One region of the Quadrisphaera sp. GCM10027208 genome, then DNA from elsewhere that is predicted to be linked to it. Evidence: riboswitches for the same ligand, from Rfam matches in the RefSeq annotation. Region 1 holds a riboswitch; the other holds the start of a gene.
The links. A riboswitch is a leader RNA that binds a small molecule or an ion and turns the genes downstream of it on or off. The one in region 1 is predicted to bind thiamine pyrophosphate.
Positions count from the first base shown of each region.

Region 1 (9,816 bases):
CTCCCAGGTCAGCCGGCTCGCGTCACCGCCGACCTTCTCCAGCGCCTGGTAGATCGGGACGGTGCCGACCGGGACCGGGGCGTTGCGCAGGATCCACTCCCGGGTGGTGTGGATGTCGTCGCCGGTGGACAGGTCCATCACGGTGTCCGCGCCCCACGTCACCGCCCAGGTGAGCTTGTCCACCTCCTCGGCGATCGAGCTCGTCACGGCCGAGCTGCCGATGTTGGCGTTCACCTTCACGAGGAACCGCCGGCCGATGACCATCGGCTCGGCCTCAGGGTGGTTGACGTTCGCGGGGATGATGGCCCGGCCGGCCGCCACCTCGGAGCGCACCAGCTCGACGTCGCAGCCCTCACGGAGCGCGACGTACTCCATCTCCGGGGTCACGACCCCCCGGCGCGCGTAGTGCATCTGGGTGACGGTGCCGGTGCCGCGGCGGGGCCGCCACCGGGGCCCTCGCCACTGCTGCCGGCCCTCGCCGCGGCGCACGGCGGCCTTGCCGTCGTCGACGAGCTGCGGCCGGCGGCCGTCGTACTCCTCGGTGTCGCCACGCTCGGCGACCCACGCGGCGCGCAGCCGCGGCAGGCCGGCCTCCGGGTCGCCGCCGGGGCCGGCGGTGGTGTACCGGTCGAACGTCTCGCCGTTGGTCAGGGCGACCCGGGTGAACGGGACGCGCAGGTCGGGGCGGGTACCGCTGCGGTGGACGGTGCTGTGGCTGGGGTGGAGGTGCATCAGCTCTCCTGAGGGTTTCGCGGGTAAGGGTCTCGCGGGCACGTGTGGGCGACGGGGCCGTGGCCACGGCCCAGGTGCCAGCCGGCGCTGCGGCGCAGTGCTGCCGCGACGAAGGACTGGGCCGCGGCGGCGGCGTCCACCAGTGGCCGGCCCCGGCCGAGGTGGACGGCGAGGGCCGCGGAGAACGTGCACCCGGTGCCGTGGTCGCCGGTGGTGGGCACGGTGGGGTGCTCGAGGACCCGCACGTGCCCCCGCTCGTCGACGACGACGTCGCGGCAGGTGGCCGCCCCGGGGTCGCCACCGGTGAGGACCACCGCGGGACCGAGGGCGTGCAGGGCGAGAGCGACGTCCTCACGCGCCTCGTCCGGGCCGGCGCCGACGAGCCGGCGTGCCTCGTCGTCGTTGGGGGTGACGACCGTGGCCCTCGCGAGCACGTGGTCGCGGTAGGCGGCGACCACCGCCTCGTCACCGAGCTCGGCGCCGCTGGTCGCCACGAGCACGGGGTCGACGACCAGGGGCAGGTGCGCCGGCAGGCCGGTGACGACCCTCGCGACCTGCGCGGTGCCGAGCATGCCGGTCTTGACCGCCGCGACGGGCAGGTCGCCGAGCACCGCGTCCACCTGGGCCTGGACGTCCTCGGCCGACAGCTGGACGACGCGGTGCACACCGGTGGTGTCCTGGGCGGTCACGGCGGTGACCGCGCACGTGCCGTGGGCACCGAGGGCCGCGAAGGTGGTCAGGTCGGCCGCCACGCCGGCCGCGCCGCCGGAGTCGGTCCCGGCGACGGTCAGCGCGACCAGCGGGGTGCGGGTGCGTGTCACCGGAGGACCTCCGCGATCCCGGCGAACGCGGCGGCCGGGTCAGCGGCGCGCATGACCGCTCCCATGACGGCGACGCCGTAGGCGCCGGCGTCGCGCACCGCGGCGGCGTTGCGGGCGTCGACGCCCCCGAGGGCGAACACCGGCACGTCCCCGGCGAGCCGCACCGCGCGGCGCACGCCGGCCGCTCCGAGGGGCGGGCCGTACCCCGGCTTGGACGCCGACGCGCCGACCGGCGAGATCGTCAGGTACGCCGCTCCGCCGCCGACGGCTCGGGCGACCTCCTCGTCGTCGTGGCAGGAGCGTCCGTGGAAGGCGGCCGGCCCCGCGTCGGCAACCTGCTGTGCCGCCGCAAGGTGGACGCCCGCGGCCCCCTCCAGCCAGGTGCGTGCCGTGATCGTCGTGACCCCGGTGGCGCCGACGGCGCGGGCCAGCTCCTGGCGCTCACCGCGGGGCAGGTCCAGCTCGCGGAGCACGACGGCGCCCAGTCCCGCCTGGACGCACGCCGTCACGGCGCCGACGAGGTCGTGGCCGGCGGGCAGCTGGCGACGGTCGGTGAGGACGAGCACGCGAGGGAGCCTCACGTGCCGACCCGCCCGGCCATGGGGCTCGACGCACGGGCCGTGGCGAGCCGCGGGATGCGGCCGGCGAGCCGGGCCAGCTCGCCGGCCTCGACCGCCGCGCGCAGGGCCGCGGCCATCTGCACCGGCCGGTCCGCGCGGGTGATCGCCGTGGCGGCGAGGACGGCGTCACAACCGAGCTCCATCGCCAGGGCGGCGTCACTGGCGGTGCCGATGCCGGCGTCCAGGACGACGGGGACCGCCACCGCGGCGCGGACGGCCTCGATCGCGTGCGGGTCGTCGATGCCGCGGCCGGAACCGATGGGTGACCCGAGCGGCATGACGGCGGCGCACCCGACGTCCTCGAGCCGCCGGGCCACCACCGGGTCGGGGGTCGTGTAGGGCAGCACCGTGAACCCCTGGTCCACCAGCGTCTCCGCCGCGTCGAGCAGCTCGACGACGTCCGGCAGCAGACTCGTCTCGTCGCCGACGACCTCCAGCTTCACCCAGTCCGTCTGGAGTGCCTCACGGGCCAGCTGGGCGGTGAGGACGGCCTCCCGGGCGCTGAGGCACCCTGCCGTGTTGGGCACGACGCGCACGCCGGTGTCGCGCAGGGCGTCCAGGAGCCCGCCGCTGCCCTGGTCGGACGTGCGCCGGATCGACACGGTGACCAGTCCGGGGGCAGCGGCGGCGACGACGTCGCGCACCGTGCTGATGCTCGTCAACCCACCGGTGCCGACCCACAGGCGGCCGGGCAGCTCCACCCCCGCCAGCTGCATCGGGCTCACCCTCCTTGGTAGGCCGTGACGACCTCGACCACGTCGCCCGGTGACAGCCGCGTGCTGCGCCAGGAGGACGCCGGGACGACGGCACCGTTGACGGCGACCGCGACCCCCTGGGCGGAGGGCACGAGCTCGTGCAGCGTCGTGCGGTCGTCCACGACCCGCGGCTGCCCGTTGAGGGTGATGTCGATGCTGCTCGTGGCGTCGGTGCTCATGGCGTGGTCGGTGCTCATGGTGTGGTCGGTGCTCATGTGGTGAGGGCCCTCCCCTGACCGGTCGGTGTGACGTGCTGCGGGTGGGTGAAGCGGCTCGGGACGAAGGGCCGGGCGACGGCCGGCACGTCGGAGCCCTCGACGTGGGCCCGCACGGCCTGGGCGGTCACCGGGGCGAGCAGGACGCCGCCGCGGTAGTGGCCGACGGCGAGCACCTCGCGCACCGGGCCGCTGTGGGCGCGCGGCCCGATGAGGGGCCCGTTGTCCGGGGTGCCGGGCCGGTGCCGGGCGGTGATCTCGAGGACGCCGGCGGTCTCCAGCCCGGGGACCAGGGTCCGTGCTGCGTGCAGCAGCCGGACGACGGTGCCGAGGCCGGCGACGGGCTCGGCGTCGTGCTCCTCCTCCGACGCGCCGACGACCACCTCGCCGCCGGCGCGAGGGACGACGTAGACCGGCTGGCCGTGCACCCGGGCACGCAGCACCCGCGACGGCGGGTCGCCCGCCCGCAGCCGGATCGTCTCCCCGCGCACCGGACGCACCTGCGGCACCGCGGTCCGGGCCTCGGCACCGGTGGCGACCACGACGGCGTCGCAGTCGAACCGGGTGCCGTCCGCAGTCACCACGCCGGCGGCGTCCACGGCCGCTCGCGCCGCCACGAGGCGGTCACCGAGCAGCTGCAGCAGGGCGCGCACCACCTTGCGGGGGTTGACGTTGTGGTCGTCCGGCAGGAGTGCCGCGCCGGCCACGCGGGACAGCGTGGGCTCCTGGGCCCGCGCCTCTCGCGGGCCGAGCTCCTGGAAGCGCAGGCCCTCGGCTGCCAGCACCTCGAGCGAGCGTCGGACCTGCCGCAGGTCGTCGTGGTCCTGCCCGACCAGCAGCGTGCCCGCGGTGCGCAGGTCGACGTCCACACCGGAGGCCGCGCCCAGTCGCGCGGCGTACTGCGGCCACAGCCGGGCCGAGGCGACGCCGAGCCGGAGCAGGTCCGCCTCGCCGTGCCAGGCCTCCCCGGCGGGGGCCAGCATGCCGGCCGCGGCACGGGTCGCCCCGGCGCCGGGGTCGGGGTCGAACACCCGCACCTCGTGGCCGGCGCGGGCCAGCTCCTCGGCGCAGGCGAGGCCGACGACGCCGGCGCCGATCACGGCCGCCCTCATCCGCGTGCGACGGCGTCGACGAGCCCCCTGGCGGCGAGCTCGGGCCGGGGGGACCGGCAGATGGCTGAGGCGACGGCGACGCCGTAGGCGCCGGCGGCCATCACCTCGGGGACGCGCTCGGCGGTGATGCCGGAGACGGCGATCGCGGGCAGGACGCCGGCAGCCTCACGCAGGGCGTCCAGGCCGATCGGGGCCGGCAGGCCCGCCTTCGTGGTGGTGCGGTGGACCGGTCCGACGCCGGCGTAGTCGGCGCCCTGCGCCCTGGCGTCCTCGGCGTGCCCCGCGTGCCGGCAGGTCCCGCCGACGAGGAAGCCTGGTGGGGCGAGACGCCTGGCCTCCGCGACGGGGAGGTCGTCGAGCCCGAGGTGGACGCCGTGCGCCCCCGCGGCCAGGGCGATGTCGAGCCGGTCGTTGACGATCACCGTGGCCGGCGTCCCGGCGAGACGGTCCACGAGCGCCCGGGTGAAGGCCAGGACCTCGCGGTCGGGCAGCGACTTGGCCCGGACCTGGACGGCGTCCACGCCGGCCTGGACGACCGCCTCCAGCACGGTCAGCGCCAGGGCGTCGTACGACGGGAAGTCGGTGATGCAGTGGATGCGGGGTAGCACGTCGCTCCTCACTTCCTTCGCCGGCATGACCCGGATCAGGTTCAGCGGTCGGAGCGGCTCCAGCTCCCTCTCAGCCCGATGCCTCGGACTCCCGCGGTGGAATCGCGACAAACGTAGCAGGCGGGCGGGTGGGTCGTGAAGAGGTCAGAACAGGGCGTTGGCCAGCGCCCTGCGGGCGGCGAGCACCCGCTCGTCGTCCGGGCCGACGACCTCGAACAGGTCGAGCATCCGCCGGCGGACGGTCTCCCGCTCCTCACCGGAGGTGATCCGGACGAGGTCGACGAGCCGGGTGAACGCGTCCTCGACGTGGCCGCCGAGCACGTCGAGGTCGGCGCAGCGCATGCCGGCCTCGACGTCCGTCGGGTCGTCCGCAGCGGCCCTGCGGGTGGCCTCGGGGTCCAGGTCCCGGGTCCGGGCCATCAGCTCGACCTGCGCGAGGCCCGCCCGGGCGTCGGCGTCCGCCGGGCTCTCGGCGAGTGCCCGGCGGTAGGCGTCCGCCGCAGCCTCCAGGTCGCCACGCTGGATGGCGTCGTACGCCTCCTGGTGCAGCGGGGGCAGCGGCGCCGGCTGGTCGTCGGCCTCACCGGCCTGCTCGGTACCGTCCAGGGTGCCGGTCACGCCGTTCTCCGCGGCGACCCGCAGCAGCTCGTCGAGGACCTGGCGCACCTGCGGCTCCGGCACGGCTCCCTGGAACAGCGGGACGGGCTGGCCGCGCAGGATGGCCACGACGGTGGGGATGGACTGCACCTGGAACGCCTGGGAGATCTGCGGGTTGGCGTCGACGTCCACCTTGGCCAGCAGGAACCGGCCGCCGTAGTCCTCGGCCAGCCGCTCGAGCACCGGGGACAGCTGACGGCACGGGCCGCACCAGGTGGCCCACAGGTCGACGACGACCGGCACGGTCATCGACAGCTGGACGACGTCGGCGAAGTCGGCCTCGGTGACGTCGCGGACGAACCGCCCGCCGCCGCCGGAACCCGACGACGGCGCCTGCTGGCTGAGGCGGGACAGGTCGACGGCGCCACGCAGGTCCAGGCGCGGTCCGGGCTGGCTGGGGGGCTGGGTCATCGGGGGAGGTCCTCTCCTCGGGTCCGGTTCTGCAGTGTGGTCGGTGCGGTTCGGCGCGGGGCGGTGGGGGTCACGCGGGACGGTGGGGGTCAGGTGGCGGTCGCGGCGAGGACGGCGCGCTCACCGCCGAGCACCGTCACCGGCTCCGACGAGCCCTCGGGCGGGACGGCGAAGGCGACCATCTGCAACGAGGTGACCGTCGCCGCCTCGGTGGCCTCCTCGGTGCCGGCGAGCACGGCGAGGTCCTCCGGCAGCGGGAGCCGGGCGCCCTCGGCGGTGACGGCGAAGGCGCGCCTGCTCTCGATCGCCCCGAGGACGACGGCGCCCCCGTCGCTGGTGCGCAGTGCCCACACCTGCCCCTCGCGGGGGGTGTGCGTGACGTCGTAGTCGAAGAACTCACTGACCGCCTCCCGCTCGGCCTCCTGCTCAGCGACCACCTGGGCGCGCAGGACGTCGTCGGCGAAGAACTCCGCGTGCTCGCTGTCGTCGCCGAGGGCGAGGGCGTCGGCGTAGCGTGCGACGACCTGCGCCGGAGCGGCCACCAGGCCGCTCTGCTCGGCCGGGTCGAGGGCCTGCACCGGCTCCCCGGAGGGCAGCTCGGGCAGGGTCGTGCCCGGCAGCATCGTCACCCAGGCGGTCAACCGGTACATCTCCCGCGGGGACTCCTGAGTGAGCACCTGGAGCTGTGGGGCGGCGTCCGGCGCCGGACGCGAGGCGGTGAGGAACCACCGCGGCCACCCGTCGGCCTCGGGTGCGGCCGTGAGCAGCAGCTCTCCGCCGAGGTCGGGGAGCTCCGGGCGGTCCTCGAGCTGACGGCGCAGCGTGTACCGGGCGGTACGCACCTCGAGCGCCGGACCGGTCACCCGGGACTCCAGCGGCGCGGCGTCCAGGGCCTCGTCCCCGGAGGCGAGGACGTCGAGCACCCGCTCGCGCACCATGACGGCCTGCCCGTCGTCGACGACGGGCACGGGCTCGGTCACCTCGACCGGGCGCGGCTCGGGCAGCGGCTCCTGCGCGCACCCGGCGAGCAGCGCGCCGGCGGCCAGCCCGGCGGCGGCAGCGCGAAGCACGGAGCGGCTCACCGCTGCACCTGCCGGTCGTGACGGGGGCGGCCGGCCCGCACCGGGGACAGCTCGCCGCGCACCCACATCCAGGCCAGCGCGGCGCCCCCGGTCCCCAGCAGGACGCCACCGAGGACGATGAGCGGGACCGACCACGGCGTGGTGACCTCCCGCGGCCACGTCAACGTCAGCCGTGCGGGGCCGGGGACGGTGCCGTTCGTGGCGGCGAGCAGGGCCCAGCTGCCCGGCGGCGGGTCGTAGACGAACGTCGCACCACCGGTCCCGACCTCCTGCTCGGTCCACAGGTCGGAGGTGGTGCCGGGGTCCGGCACCTCCGTCTCGCCGTCCACGGTCCGGACGGCGAGCCTCTCCGGCGTCCGCAGACCGCCGATTCTGGCGTGGGCAGCGCCGTCCACCCACGCCTCGACGTCCGCGGTGCGGCCGACGGCGAGGACGACCGGGGTGTCGTTCTCACCGGCCGTGACCGTCACCGTCACCGGGCCCTCGCGCATCTCCAGCACGCCCGGCTCGGTGACGGCCAGCGGGACGTCGGAGGGCAGCGTCGCGGTGGCGCTCACCTCGTCCTCAGGCAGCCACACGGTGCGCTGGGCGATACCGACCGCGAGCGCGGCGACCCCGGCCAGCGCGAGCAGCCCGGCCAGCACGGCCAGCAGGACGCGTTGCACGGGTGCTGCTCCTCGGGGTCGGGCTCGGGTCGGGGTCGGGCCGACGATCAGGATAGGTGGGCGTCACCAGGCCGGCGCGCCGCGGTCGGACGCCGCGGTCGGACGCCGTGACCCGGGACGGCGAACCGTGGCGACGGACAGTGAGGGCACGGGCACGACTCGTCAAACCGTGGCCGGGGTGCACCGGTGAGTCTGACGTTTCCGCCACGGCCGGACGCCGCCCCACCTACCGTCGGCGAGGACGGGGCAGACGTCCCGGACCGGACGAGACGGAGGCACCAGGGTGGGCACGACGACGGACCGGCAGGCACCGGTGACCCAGCCGACAGAGGCAGCCCAGGCGAGCCCGGCGGCACCCGCGAGACGGGCGGCGGTCTTCGGCCGGGCGGGGACACAGCCCAAGCCGTGGGGGCACGAGGTGCTCTTCGCTCTGGTCGACGGGTGCTACGCCGGCAAGCTCATCACCGTGCACGCCGGTCACTGCCTGTCCTGCCAGTTCCACCGGGAGAAGGACGAGACCCTCTACGTCGTCTCCGGCCAGGGAGTCGTCGAGCACGGCCCGGACGCCGAGCACCTGGAGGCCGTGGTGGTCCGCGCCGGCGACACCGTGCACGTCCCGGCCGGGGTGGTGCACCGGGTCGCGGCGACGACCGAGCTCGTCGTGGCCGAGTGCTCGACCGCGGCGCCGGGCTGGCGCGAGGACGTCGTCCGGCTCAGCGACGCCTACGGCCGCGCGGGTACCACGGCTCCGTGAGGGCTCAGATGCTCCGTGAGGGCTCAGAACCGGGCCGGCTCGGTGTACCCGCCCCACTCCTGCTGCAGCGCCCCGCAGATCTCACCGAGGGTGGCCTCGGCCCGCACGGCCTCCAGCATCGGCTCGACGAGGTTGCCGTCGGTGCGGGCCACCTCGACCATGCGGCGCACCGCGGCGCGCGCCGCTGCGTCGTCGCGAGCCTGCCGGCGCTGCGCCAGCACCCGGACCTGCTCGCGCTCGACCTCGTGACTGACGCGCAGGATCTCCAGCTCGCGGGCCGTCGTCTGCGTGTGGCAGTTGACCCCGACGATCTTCTTGTCGCCCTTCTCCAGCGCGGTCTGGTAGGCGAAGGCCGCGTCGGCGATCTCGCCGGTGAACCAGCCGTCCTCGATGCCGCGCAGGATCCCGGACGTCATCGGCCCGATCTCGTGCTCCACGACCCCGTCGGCGTTCGGCGTCCGGCCCTGCTCCCCCATCCGGCGGATTCGCTCGAAGATGCGCTCGGCCTCGGCCTCGAGCCGGTCCGTGAGCGCCTCGACGTACCAGGACCCGCCGAGAGGGTCGGCGACGTTCGTGACACCGGTCTCCTCCATCAGCACCTGCTGGGTCCGCAGCGCGACCTCCGCCGACTCCTCCGTCGGCAGGGCGAGGGTCTCGTCAAGGGCGTTGGTGTGCAACGAGTTCGTGCCGCCGAGAACGGCGGCGAGCGCCTCCACCGCCGTCCGGACGACGTTGTTCATGGGCTGCTGGGCGGTGAGTGACACACCGGCCGTCTGGGTGTGGAAGCGCAGCCACTGCGCCTTGTCGGTCCTGGCGCCGTAGACGTCTCGCAGCCAGCGCGCCCAGATGCGCCGGGCCGCACGGAACTTCGCGATCTCCTCGAAGAAGTCGACGTGCGCGTCGAAGAAGAAGGACAGTCCGGGGGCGAACACGTCGACGTCCATGCCGCGCGAGAGCCCGAGCTCCACGTAGGCGAAGCCGTCGGCGAGCGTGTACGCCAGCTCCTGGGCGGCGGTGGAGCCTGCCTCGCGGATGTGGTAGCCGGACACCGAGAGCGGCTTGTACGCGGGGATGTTGGCCGCGCAGTACTCCATCAGGTCGCCGATGAGACGCAGGTGCGGCTCCGGCGGGAACAGCCACTCCTTCTGCGCGATGTACTCCTTGAAGATGTCCGTCTGCAGGGTGCCGTTGAGGGTGCGGATGTCGACACCCTGCCGCTCGGCGGCGACCAGGTACATGCAGAACACCGGGACGGCGGGCCCGGAGATCGTCATCGACGTGGTGACGTCCCCGAGCGGGATGCCGTCGAACAGCACGTCCATGTCGGCCGCGCTGTCGACCGCGACGCCGCAGTGCCCGACCTCGCCGAGACTGCGCGGGTCGT
Region 1 covers NZ_JBHSRC010000003.1:437,439-447,254, forward strand. The annotation lists gene thiC (phosphomethylpyrimidine synthase ThiC) at 1-732, opposite strand, end outside; gene thiD (bifunctional hydroxymethylpyrimidine kinase/phosphomethylpyrimidine kinase) at 732-1,553, opposite strand; gene ACFP6A_RS07455 (thiamine phosphate synthase) at 1,550-2,134, opposite strand; gene ACFP6A_RS07460 (thiazole synthase) at 2,131-2,889, opposite strand; gene thiS (sulfur carrier protein ThiS) at 2,895-3,143, opposite strand; gene thiO (glycine oxidase ThiO) at 3,140-4,255, opposite strand; gene thiE (thiamine phosphate synthase) at 4,252-4,863, opposite strand; TPP riboswitch at 4,858-4,968, opposite strand; gene ACFP6A_RS07480 (tetratricopeptide repeat protein) at 5,008-5,931, opposite strand; gene ACFP6A_RS07485 (hypothetical protein) at 6,021-7,013, opposite strand; gene ACFP6A_RS07490 (hypothetical protein) at 7,010-7,678, opposite strand; gene ACFP6A_RS07495 (cupin domain-containing protein) at 7,992-8,432, shown strand; gene ACFP6A_RS07500 (methylmalonyl-CoA mutase) at 8,456-9,816, opposite strand, start outside.

Region 2 (9,816 bases), on a different contig from region 1:
CCCCGGTGCTGGCCACCGGCGCCGGGCACGACGCCGGGATCCTCGCCGCCGCCGGGGTGCCCGCCGCGATGCTGTTCGTCCGCAACCCCACCGGTGTGTCCCACTCACCCGCCGAGCACGCCGAGCCGCAGGACTGCCGGGCGGGCGTGCAGGCCCTCGCCGCCGTCCTGCGCCACCTGGCCGGGGACAGTCACCTGGTCGGGGACAGCCACGCCGCCGGGCAGCGCGGCCGACCGGACGACGGTGGTGCCCGGTGACGGCGTTCTGGTGCGAGCGCGCCTGGCTCACCGACGGCGTCCGGGACGCCGTCCGGGTGCAGACGGACGCCGGCCGGGTCACGGCCGTCACCACCGGGGCACCCGCCCGCCCCGGCGACGTCCGGCTGACCGGGCTCGTCCTGCCCGGCCTGGCCAACGCGCACAGCCACGCGTTCCACCGGGCCCTGCGCGGACGCACCCACGACGGCGGCGGCACGTTCTGGACGTGGCGGGAGCGGATGTACGCGGTCGCCCGCCGGCTCGACCCGGACTCCTACCTCGCCCTCGCCCGCGCCGTCTACGCCGAGATGTCCCTGGCCGGGGTCACCGCGGTGGGGGAGTTCCACTACCTGCACCACCCCGGCGGCGGCCGCCGCTACGCCGACCCGAACGCGATGGGGGAGGCGCTGCGCCAGGCCGCCCGTGACGCCGGCGTCCGGCTCACCCTGCTCGACACCGTCTACCTCGCCGGCGGGCTGGGCGACGACGGGTACCTCCCCCTCGACGAGGTGCAGCAGCGGTTCTCCGACGGTGACGTCGACGCCTGGGCGGCCCGGGTCGCCGACCTGCCCGGCGACGAGGACACCGTCGTGGGGGCCGCCGTGCACTCGGTGCGCGCCGTCCCCGCCGACCGGCTCGCCGCCGTCGCCGAGGCGGCCGCCGGCCGCCCGCTGCACGTGCACCTGTCCGAGCAGCCGGCCGAGAACGACGCCTGCCGCGCCGCGCACGGCCGCACCCCGACCGCTCTGCTCGCCGACCACGGCGTCCTGGGCCCGCGGACCACGGCCGTGCACGCCACCCACCTGAGCGTCGCCGACGTCGCGGCCCTGGGGGCCAGCGGCACGGCCGTGTGCGTGTGCCCGAGCACGGAGGCCGACCTCGCCGACGGGATCGGCCCGGCCCGCCGGCTCGCCGACGCGGGGTCGCCGCTGTGCCTGGGCAGCGACCAGCACGTGCTCGTCGACCTGCTCGCCGAGGCCCGGCTGCTCGAGGCCCACGAGCGGCTGGCCGCCGGTCAGCGCGGCCGGTTCACCCCCGGCGAGCTGGTCGCCGCGCTCACCGCCGACGGGCACGCGGCCCTGGGCCGTCCGGACGCGGGCCGGATCGCCGTCGGTGCGCCCGCCGACCTGCTCGCCGTCCGGCTGGACACCGTCCGTACCGCCGGCGCCGACCCGGAGCAGGCCGTGCTCGTGGCCGGCGCCCCCGACGTCGACACCGTCGTCGTCGGCGGGCAGGTCGTCGTCGAGGGCGGCCGGCACCGGCTCGGGGACGTGGCCGCGCTGCTCGCCGGCGCCGTCGCACCGCTGTGGGAGGACCGATGAGCACGCTGGTCACCGGCGTCGCCGAGCTCGTCACCCAGGACGCCTCGCTCGGCACCCTCACCGACGCCGCCCTCGTCGTCGACGCCGGGCGGGTCGCGTGGGTGGGTCCGGCGTCCCGTGCCCCGGACGCCGACGAGCGGGTGGACGTCGGTGGCCGGGCCGTCGTCCCCGGGTTCGTCGACTCCCACACCCACCTCGTGTTCGCCGGGGACCGCTCGGCCGAGTTCGCCGCCCGGATGCGCGGTGAGCGGTACGACGGCGGCGGCATCGCCTCCACCGTGGCCGCCACCCGGGCGGCCGGTGAGGAGGAGCTGCGCGTCCGGCTGCAGGGCCTCGTCACCGAGATGCGCCGGCAGGGCACGACGACCGTCGAGGTCAAGAGCGGCTACGGGCTGACGACCGCCGACGAGGTCCGGGCGCTGCGGCTCGCCCGGGAGGTGACGCCGGAGACGACGTTCCTGGGCGCCCACGTCGTCCCGCCGGAGCTGGCCGGCCGGCGCGAGGAGTACCTCGCCCTCGTCACCGGCGACATGCTCGCCGCCTGCGCGCCGCACGCCCGGTGGGTGGACGTGTTCTGCGAGCCGTCGTCCGCGCACGCCTTCGACGCCGAGGAGTCCCGGGCCGTGCTGCAGGCGGGCCGGGCCGCCGGGCTCGGGCTGCGGGTGCACGCCAACCAGCTCGGCCACGGCCCGGGGGTGCGGCTCGCGGTCGAGCTGGGGGCCGCCAGCGCCGACCACTGCACGTACCTGTCCGCCGCCGACGTCGACGCCCTGGCCGGGTCGGCCACGGTCGCGACCCTGCTGCCCGGGGTGGAGTTCTCCACCCGCTCGCCGTACCCGGACGCCCGCCGGCTGCTGGACGCCGGGGTGGTCGTCGCGCTCGCGACCGACTGCAACCCGGGCACGTCGTTCACCTCCTCGATGCCGCTGTGCATCGCGCTCGCCGTCCGGGAGATGGCGATGACGCCGAGCGAGGCGCTGTGGGCGGCCACCGCAGGCGGGGCCAGGGCCTTGCGCCGGGACGACGTCGGGCACCTCGGCGTCGGCGCCCGGGCCGACCTCGTCGTCCTGGACGCGCCGAGCCACCTGCACCTCGCCTACCGCCCCGGCGTCCCGCTGGCCACCCCCCTGCTCGGGCCGTGACGGCGCTGCGGCGGCGGGCCGTGGGAGGATGCCGAGGTGCTGCGTGCCCTGCGTCGACCGCGTCCGGGGGAGCCGTCGCTGCTGGTCCGGGCGCTCGCCGTGCTCGTCGTCGTCGGGATGGTGCTGGCCGCGGCGCCGGTACTCGTCCCGGTGCTGCGCTGGGTGGTCTCCCTGTTCTGAGTCTCTCCCCGGATTCTGAGTCTCGTCGGGACGCCCAGGGTCAGCCGACCTCCTCCAGCCCCTTCGGCAGGTGCCCGGTGGACTTGCGGTAGTAGTCGGCCGCCTTGCGGGTGGCGAGCATCCGGGCCAGGCCGACCAGGGCCCCTGACGCGGCCGCCCAGGCCACCGCCTCCTGCCACGACGTCGTCGGGGACTCGGGGTTGTTCGGCGGCTGGTGGCCGGTGCCCTTCACCCAGGCGGTCGAGAGCACCTTGCGGGCTGCGACGCCGGCGAGGACCGCGGACAGCAGACCCATGAGCTTCCACATCATGGGGCCACGGTGCCGCAGGCCTGCCCGGCCGGCAACCGGCGGTGTAGCGTGGACGGCGTACGACAGGGGAGCGCCGAGAGGCGCTGAGAGTGCGGACCCTCCGCAGACCCTTCGAACCTGAGCCGGTTAGCACCGGTGGAGGGAGTCGGGCATCTCGAGCAACCCCGCCGTCGCGGGCTCCTGCCCGCCGCCGGCGGGCGCGTTCCCCCTCCTGTGACCCACGGGAGGACACTCGATGAGCACCACGCACGACCGGCGCCGCGACCCGCGGGCGCCGCAGGACGACCCCAGCGGGCTGCGGCCCGCGACCGTCGTCGCCGTCCTCGCCGGCGCCCTGCTGTGCGCCGTCATCTGGGCCGTCGGCCTGCCGGAGGACCGGGCCCTGTTCGGCACCCCGCTGTCCGACCTGACCGTCCCGGCGGCCCTGCTCGCCGTCCTCGTCGGCGCCTGGCTGGCGGGCTGGACCTCCGCTCCCCGCCCGCGGTGGCGGGTGGTCGACATCGTCGTCGCCAGCGTCCTGGGCGTGGCCGGCGGGTTCCTGTTCGTGGCGTGGAACGCCGGCTGGGAGCCGATCTCCCGGGCGCTGGCGTTCTTCCCGCCGGCGTCCGGTCTGCTCGTCGGTGTCTGGCTGCTGCCCGCGGTCCTCGGCGCCCTCGTCGTCCGCCGCCCCGGTGCCGCGGTCTACACCGAGCTCGTCGCGGCCACGGTCAGCGCGCTCGTCGGCAACCAGTGGGGCTTCGCGACCGTCTGGTACGGCCTGCTCGAGGGCCTCGGCCCGGAGGTCGTGTTCGCGCTGCTGCTCTACCGCCGGTGGGGGCTGCCGACCGCGCTGCTGGCCGGCGCCGCCGCCGGCGTCGTCGTCGGCCTGCTCGACTCCTTCGTCTACTACCCGGAGTTCAGCGCCGCCTACAAGCTCGTCTACACCGGGTTGACGACGGTGTCCGGCGTGGTCATCGCCGGGCTGGGTGGGTGGCTGCTCACCCGTGCGCTGGCCGCCACCGGGGCGCTCGCGCCGCTGGCGTCGGGCCGGGACGCCGAGCGCGTCTGATGCCCTCGATCCGCGCCCGTGGCTGGGGGTGGCGGCACCCCGGCCGCCGAGCCTGGGCGCTGCGCGGGGTCGACCTGGACGTCGCGGACGGCGAGCGGGTGCTCCTGCTGGGTCCCAGCGGGGCCGGCAAGTCGACCCTGCTCGCCGGCATCGCCGGCCTGCTCGACACCGGACCCGACACCGGCGGGGACGCCGAGGGCGAGCTGCTCGTCGACGGCGTCCCGGCCGGGCAGGCCCGGGTCCGCGCGGTCGAGGCCGGCCGCGGACTGGCACCGACGGGGCTGCTGCTGCAGGACCCGCAGGCGCAGACGGTGCTGGCCCGCTGCGGCGACGACGTCGCCTTCGGCCTGGAGAACCACGGCGTCCCGCGCGAGGAGATCTGGCCGCGGGTTCGCCGCGCCCTGGACGACGTGGGGCTCGGTGTCGCCCTCGACCGGCCCACGGCCCGGCTGTCCGGGGGGCAGCGGCAGCGTCTCGCGCTCGCCGGGGTGCTGGCGCTGCGACCCGGCGTGCTGCTGCTCGACGAGCCGACCGCGATGCTCGACCCGGACGGCGCCGCAGGTCTGCGCCGGGTGGTCGCCGACCAGCTCGCCGCCACCGGCGCCACCGCCGTGGTCGTCGAGCACCGGGTGCAGGAGTGGCTCGACGTCGTCGACCGCGTCGTCGTGCTCGAACCGGGCGGCGGCGTCGTGGCCGACGGTCCCGCCGCGCGGGTCCTCGCCGAGCACGGCGAGCGTCTCGCCGCCGCCGGCGTCTGGGTGCCCGGCCGCCACCCGCTGCGGCTGGGTGCTGCCGGTGCTGCCGGTGCTGCCGGTGCTGCGAGCCCTGCCGGCCCTGCCGGCCCGGCCTGTCCGCCCGCGGCCTCGGGTGCGGCGTCCGGGCCGGTGCTGCTGCGCGCGGAGGGGCTCGCCGTGCACCGGCGCGGCCTGCCCGCGCCGGTGCTCACCGACGTCGACCTGACCCTGCGGGCCGGCCGGGGCGCCGCCCTCGTCGGACCGAACGGCTCCGGCAAGTCGACCCTCGCGCTGGCCCTCGGTGGCCTGGTGCGCCCCGGCGCCGGCCGGGTGCGGGCCGAGCCGCCCCTGGCCGACGGGGCCGCGGAGCAGCCGTACCGGTGGCGGCCGCGCGAGCTCGTCGCCCGGATCGGGTCGGTGTTCCAGGACCCTCGCCATCAGCTCGTCGCGACCACCGTCACCGAGGAGCTCGCGGTCGGACCGCGACGGCTCCGGCTGCCCGAGGACGTCGTCCGGGCCCGGGTGGACGAGCTGCTCGAGCGGCTGCGGCTGACCCACCTGGCGCGCGCCAACCCGTTCACGCTGTCCGGCGGGGAGCAGCGCCGGCTGTCCGTGGCCACCGCGCTGGCCACCCGCCCGCGGCTGCTCGTCCTGGACGAGCCGACGTTCGGGCAGGACGCCCGCACCTGGGCCGAGCTCGTCGGTCTGCTCGGCGACCTGCTCGCCGCCGGGACCGGCCTGGTCACCGCGACCCACGACGAGGAGCTCGTCGCCGCGCTGGCCGGCGACGTCTGGCGGGTGGGCGCAGGCGTCGTCCGCTCGCAGGTCCCCGCCGCGACGGCGGCGGCCCGGTGAGCGCCGTCGACCTCGGTGCCGGCGCGGCCGCCGCCGACCGGACCGCGCCGGTGGCTCGCGCCAACCCCGTCGCCAAGCTGGCCGTCGCCACCGTGCTGTCGTTCGGCCTGCTGCTCACCGTCGACGTCGTCACCGCCGGGACGGCGCTGCTGCTCGAGGTGCTCCTCCTCCCGCTGGCCGGGATGGGCCCGCTGGCCCTGGCCCGGCGCGGCTGGATCGTCCTGGTCGCCGCGGTGCCGGCCGCCGTCGTCACCGCCTGGTTCGGGGTCGACTCCGGCGCCGTGCTCCTGGGACTGGGGCCGGTGACCGTCACCGAGGGGTCGCTGACGGCCGGTGCCGCGATCGGGCTGCGGATCCTGGCGATCGGTCTGCCGGGCGTCGTCCTGCTGGCGACCACGGACCCCACCGAGCTCGCCGACGCCCTCGGCCAGGTGCTCCGGCTGCCGCACCGCTTCGTCCTCGCCGCGCTGGCCGCGATGCGGCTGCTCGGCGTGCTCGCGGAGGAGTGGCAGCAGCTGTCCCTGGCCCGCCGTGCCCGCGGACTCGGCGACGACCGGCTGCTCGGCCGGCTGCGCACCGCGCTCGGCCAGGTCTTCGCCCTGCTCGTGCTGTCGATCCGCCGGGCCACGACGCTCGCCACCGCGATGGAGGCGCGCGGCTTCGGGGTCTCCACCCAGCGGACCTGGGCCCGACCGAGCCGGCTGCACGCCGGGGACCTCCTCGTCGTCCTCGGCGGCGTCCTCGTCGTCGCGGCCGCGACCGCCGCCGGAGTTCTCGCCGGGACCTGGGAGCTCGTCCTGGCCTGACGGCCCCGGCGCCAGGTCCGGGAATGCGGCCGTCCACGCCGTAGTTGAGCCCAGCAGGCTCAGGTTTGGACAGCCGGATTTGACACCGGATCGGCAGGGACCAGACTTGAGTGAGGACGACTCAAGGCAGCTCGACCGCCCCGGCCCGGGTCGGAGGGCGCCGCAGACGCGAAGGAGAGCACATCCATGGCACGAGCGGTCGGTATCGACCTCGGCACGACCAACTCCGTGGTCGCCGTCCTCGAGGGCGGCGAGCCCACCGTCATCGCGAACGCCGAGGGCGGCCGGACCACGCCGTCCGTCGTCGCGTTCGCCAAGTCCGGCGAGCCGCTCGTGGGCGAGATCGCCAAGCGGCAGGCCGTGACCAACGTCGAGCGGACCATCCGGTCGGTCAAGCGCCACATGGGTACCGACTGGACGGTCGAGATCGACGGCAAGAAGTACACCCCGCAGGAGATCTCGGCCCGGATCCTGCAGAAGCTCAAGCGGGACGCCGAGGCCTACCTCGGCGAACAGGTCACCGACGCGGTCATCACGGTGCCCGCGTACTTCAACGACGCCCAGCGGCAGGCGACCAAGGAGGCCGGGGACATCGCGGGCCTGAACGTCCTGCGGATCATCAACGAGCCCACCGCCGCGGCGCTCGCCTACGGCCTCGACAAGGGCAAGGAGGACGAGCTCATCCTCGTCTTCGACCTCGGCGGCGGCACCTTCGACGTCTCGCTGCTCGAGGTGGGCAAGGACGCCGAGGACGGCTTCTCCACCATCCAGGTGCGGGCGACCAGCGGTGACAACCACCTCGGCGGCGACGACTGGGACCAGCGGATCGTGGACTGGCTGGTCGACCGGGTGAAGAACACGGCCGGCGTCGACCTGTCCAAGGACAAGATCGCCATGCAGCGTCTCCGGGAGGCAGCCGAGCAGGCCAAGAAGGAGCTGTCCTCGGCGACGAGCACGAGCATCAGCCTGCAGTACCTGTCGATGACCGAGAACGGTCCGGTGCACCTGGACGAGAAGCTCACCCGGGCGCAGTTCGAGCAGATGACCGCTGACCTGCTGGAGCGGACCAAGGAGCCGTTCCGCAACGTCATCAAGGACGCCGACATCACGGTCTCCGACATCGACCACGTCGTGCTCGTCGGTGGCTCCACCCGGATGCCCGCCGTCGCCGACGTCGTCCGCGAGCTGACCGGCGGCAAGGAGCCGAACAAGGGCGTCAACCCTGACGAGGTCGTCGCCGTCGGCGCCGCGCTCCAGGCCGGGGTGCTCAAGGGCGAGCGCAAGGACGTGCTGCTCATCGACGTCACGCCGCTGTCCCTCGGCATCGAGACCAAGGGCGGCATCATGACGAAGCTGATCGAGCGGAACACGGCCATCCCCACGAAGCGGTCCGAGGTCTTCACCACCGCCGAGGACAACCAGCCCAGCGTGCTCATCCAGGTGTTCCAGGGCGAGCGCGAGGTGGCGGCGCACAACAAGCCGCTGGGCACCTTCGAGCTGACCGGCATCGCGCCGGCGCCGCGGGGGGTGCCGCAGATCGAGGTCACCTTCGACATCGACGCCAACGGCATCGTCCACGTCTCGGCGAAGGACCGCGGCACCGGCAAGGAGCAGTCGATGACGATCTCCGGCGGCAGCGCGCTGCCCAAGGAGGAGATCGAGCGGATGATCCGGGACGCCGAGCAGCACGCCGAGGAGGACCGCCGGCGGCGCGAGGAGGCCGAGACCCGCAACGCCGCCGAGCAGCTGGTCTACTCGACCGAGAAGTTCCTCTCGGACAACGAGGACAAGCTGCCCGAGGACGGCCGCGCCGAGGTGCGCACCGCCATCGACGACCTGAAGAAGGCGCTCGAGGGCGAGGACATCGAGGCGGTCAAGTCCAAGCAGGAGGCGCTCGCTGCCGCAAGCCAGAAGCTGGGCTCCGCGATGTACGAGCAGTCGCAGACCGCCGACCAGGCGGGTGCCGGCGCGGCCGGCGCCGGTGCCGCCGGCGGAGCGGCCGCAGGGTCGCAGGGCGGCGGTGACGAGGACGTCGTGGACGCCGAGGTCATCGACGAGGACGAGAACAAGTGACGGACCAGGTACCCGACCCGACCCGACAGGTCGACGTCGAGGGCGCGGACGGCGAGACCCAGCAGGGTCCCGTCGTCCGCGACCGGCGGCGCCTCGACCCCGAGACCGGTCAGGTGCGTCAGCACCCGGACGACGCTGGCGCCGGTGCGCCGGACGCCGCCGCCGGGGGGACCGCCGGCGACGGGACGCAGGCCGAACAGGCGGGGCAGGGCGCGCAGGCTGAGCAGGGCGCGCAGGCTGAGCTCGTCGAGGAGCTGCGCGGCGACCTGCAGCGGCTGCAGGCGGAGTACGTCAACTACCGGCGCCGGGTGGACCGGGACCGGGACGTGGCCCGGGACGCCGGGGTGGCCGACGTCCTGGAGGCGCTGTTCCCGGTGCTGGACGACCTGTACTTCGCCCGCGAGCACGGCGAGCTGACCGACGGCCCGTTCGCCGCCATCGCGGACAAGCTGCACGCCGTCCTGGCCCGGTTCGGCCTCGAGCAGTACGGCTCCGTCGGCGAGCCGTTCGACCCGGCTGTGCACGAGGCGCTCATGCACAGCCACTCGGCGGAGGTCACCGAGACCACCGTCGTCCAGGTGCTGCAGCCCGGCTACCGGCAGGGTGCGCGGGTGCTGCGGCCGGCCCGCGTCGGGGTCGCCGACCCCGAGTGAGCCACCCGTGTGACGCAGGACGAGACAGAGCAGGACGAGACAGAACGGAGAGGAGGGAGCGGCGATGACCGGCCAGGACTGGCTGGAGAAGGACTTCTACGCGACGCTCGGCGTCGCCAAGGACGCCTCTCCGGCCGACATCAAGAAGGCCTACCGCAAGCTCGCCCGCACCCTCCACCCCGACGCCAACCCCGGCGACTCGCAGGCCGAGCAGCGGTTCAAGGAGGTCGGCGAGGCCTACGCGGTGCTCTCCGACCCCGAGAAGCGCGAGCAGTACGACGCCGTCCGCGCGATGGCCGGCGGGGCCCGGTTCACCGCGGGCACCGGCGGCTCGGCCGGGGGCTTCGAGGACCTGTTCGGCGGCCTGTTCGGTCAGCACGCCGGCGGGGGCCAGCGGGTGCGGTTCACCACCAGCGCCCCAGGCGGGGGCGGGGTG
Region 2 covers NZ_JBHSRC010000004.1:103,751-113,566, reverse strand. The annotation lists gene ACFP6A_RS08240 (allantoate amidohydrolase) at 1-257, shown strand, start outside; gene ACFP6A_RS08235 (formimidoylglutamate deiminase) at 254-1,579, shown strand; gene hutI (imidazolonepropionase) at 1,576-2,721, shown strand; gene ACFP6A_RS08225 (hypothetical protein) at 2,758-2,901, shown strand; gene ACFP6A_RS08220 (DUF4235 domain-containing protein) at 2,942-3,211, opposite strand; TPP riboswitch at 3,266-3,372, shown strand; gene ACFP6A_RS08215 (ECF transporter S component) at 3,447-4,259, shown strand; gene ACFP6A_RS08210 (ABC transporter ATP-binding protein) at 4,259-5,848, shown strand; gene ACFP6A_RS08205 (energy-coupling factor transporter transmembrane component T family protein) at 5,845-6,654, shown strand; gene dnaK (molecular chaperone DnaK) at 6,841-8,727, shown strand; gene grpE (nucleotide exchange factor GrpE) at 8,724-9,380, shown strand; gene ACFP6A_RS08190 (DnaJ C-terminal domain-containing protein) at 9,445-9,816, shown strand, end outside.
Region 2: linked by a shared signal. The riboswitch ahead of ACFP6A_RS08215 (ECF transporter S component) and the one ahead of thiE (thiamine phosphate synthase) in region 1 are both predicted to bind thiamine pyrophosphate.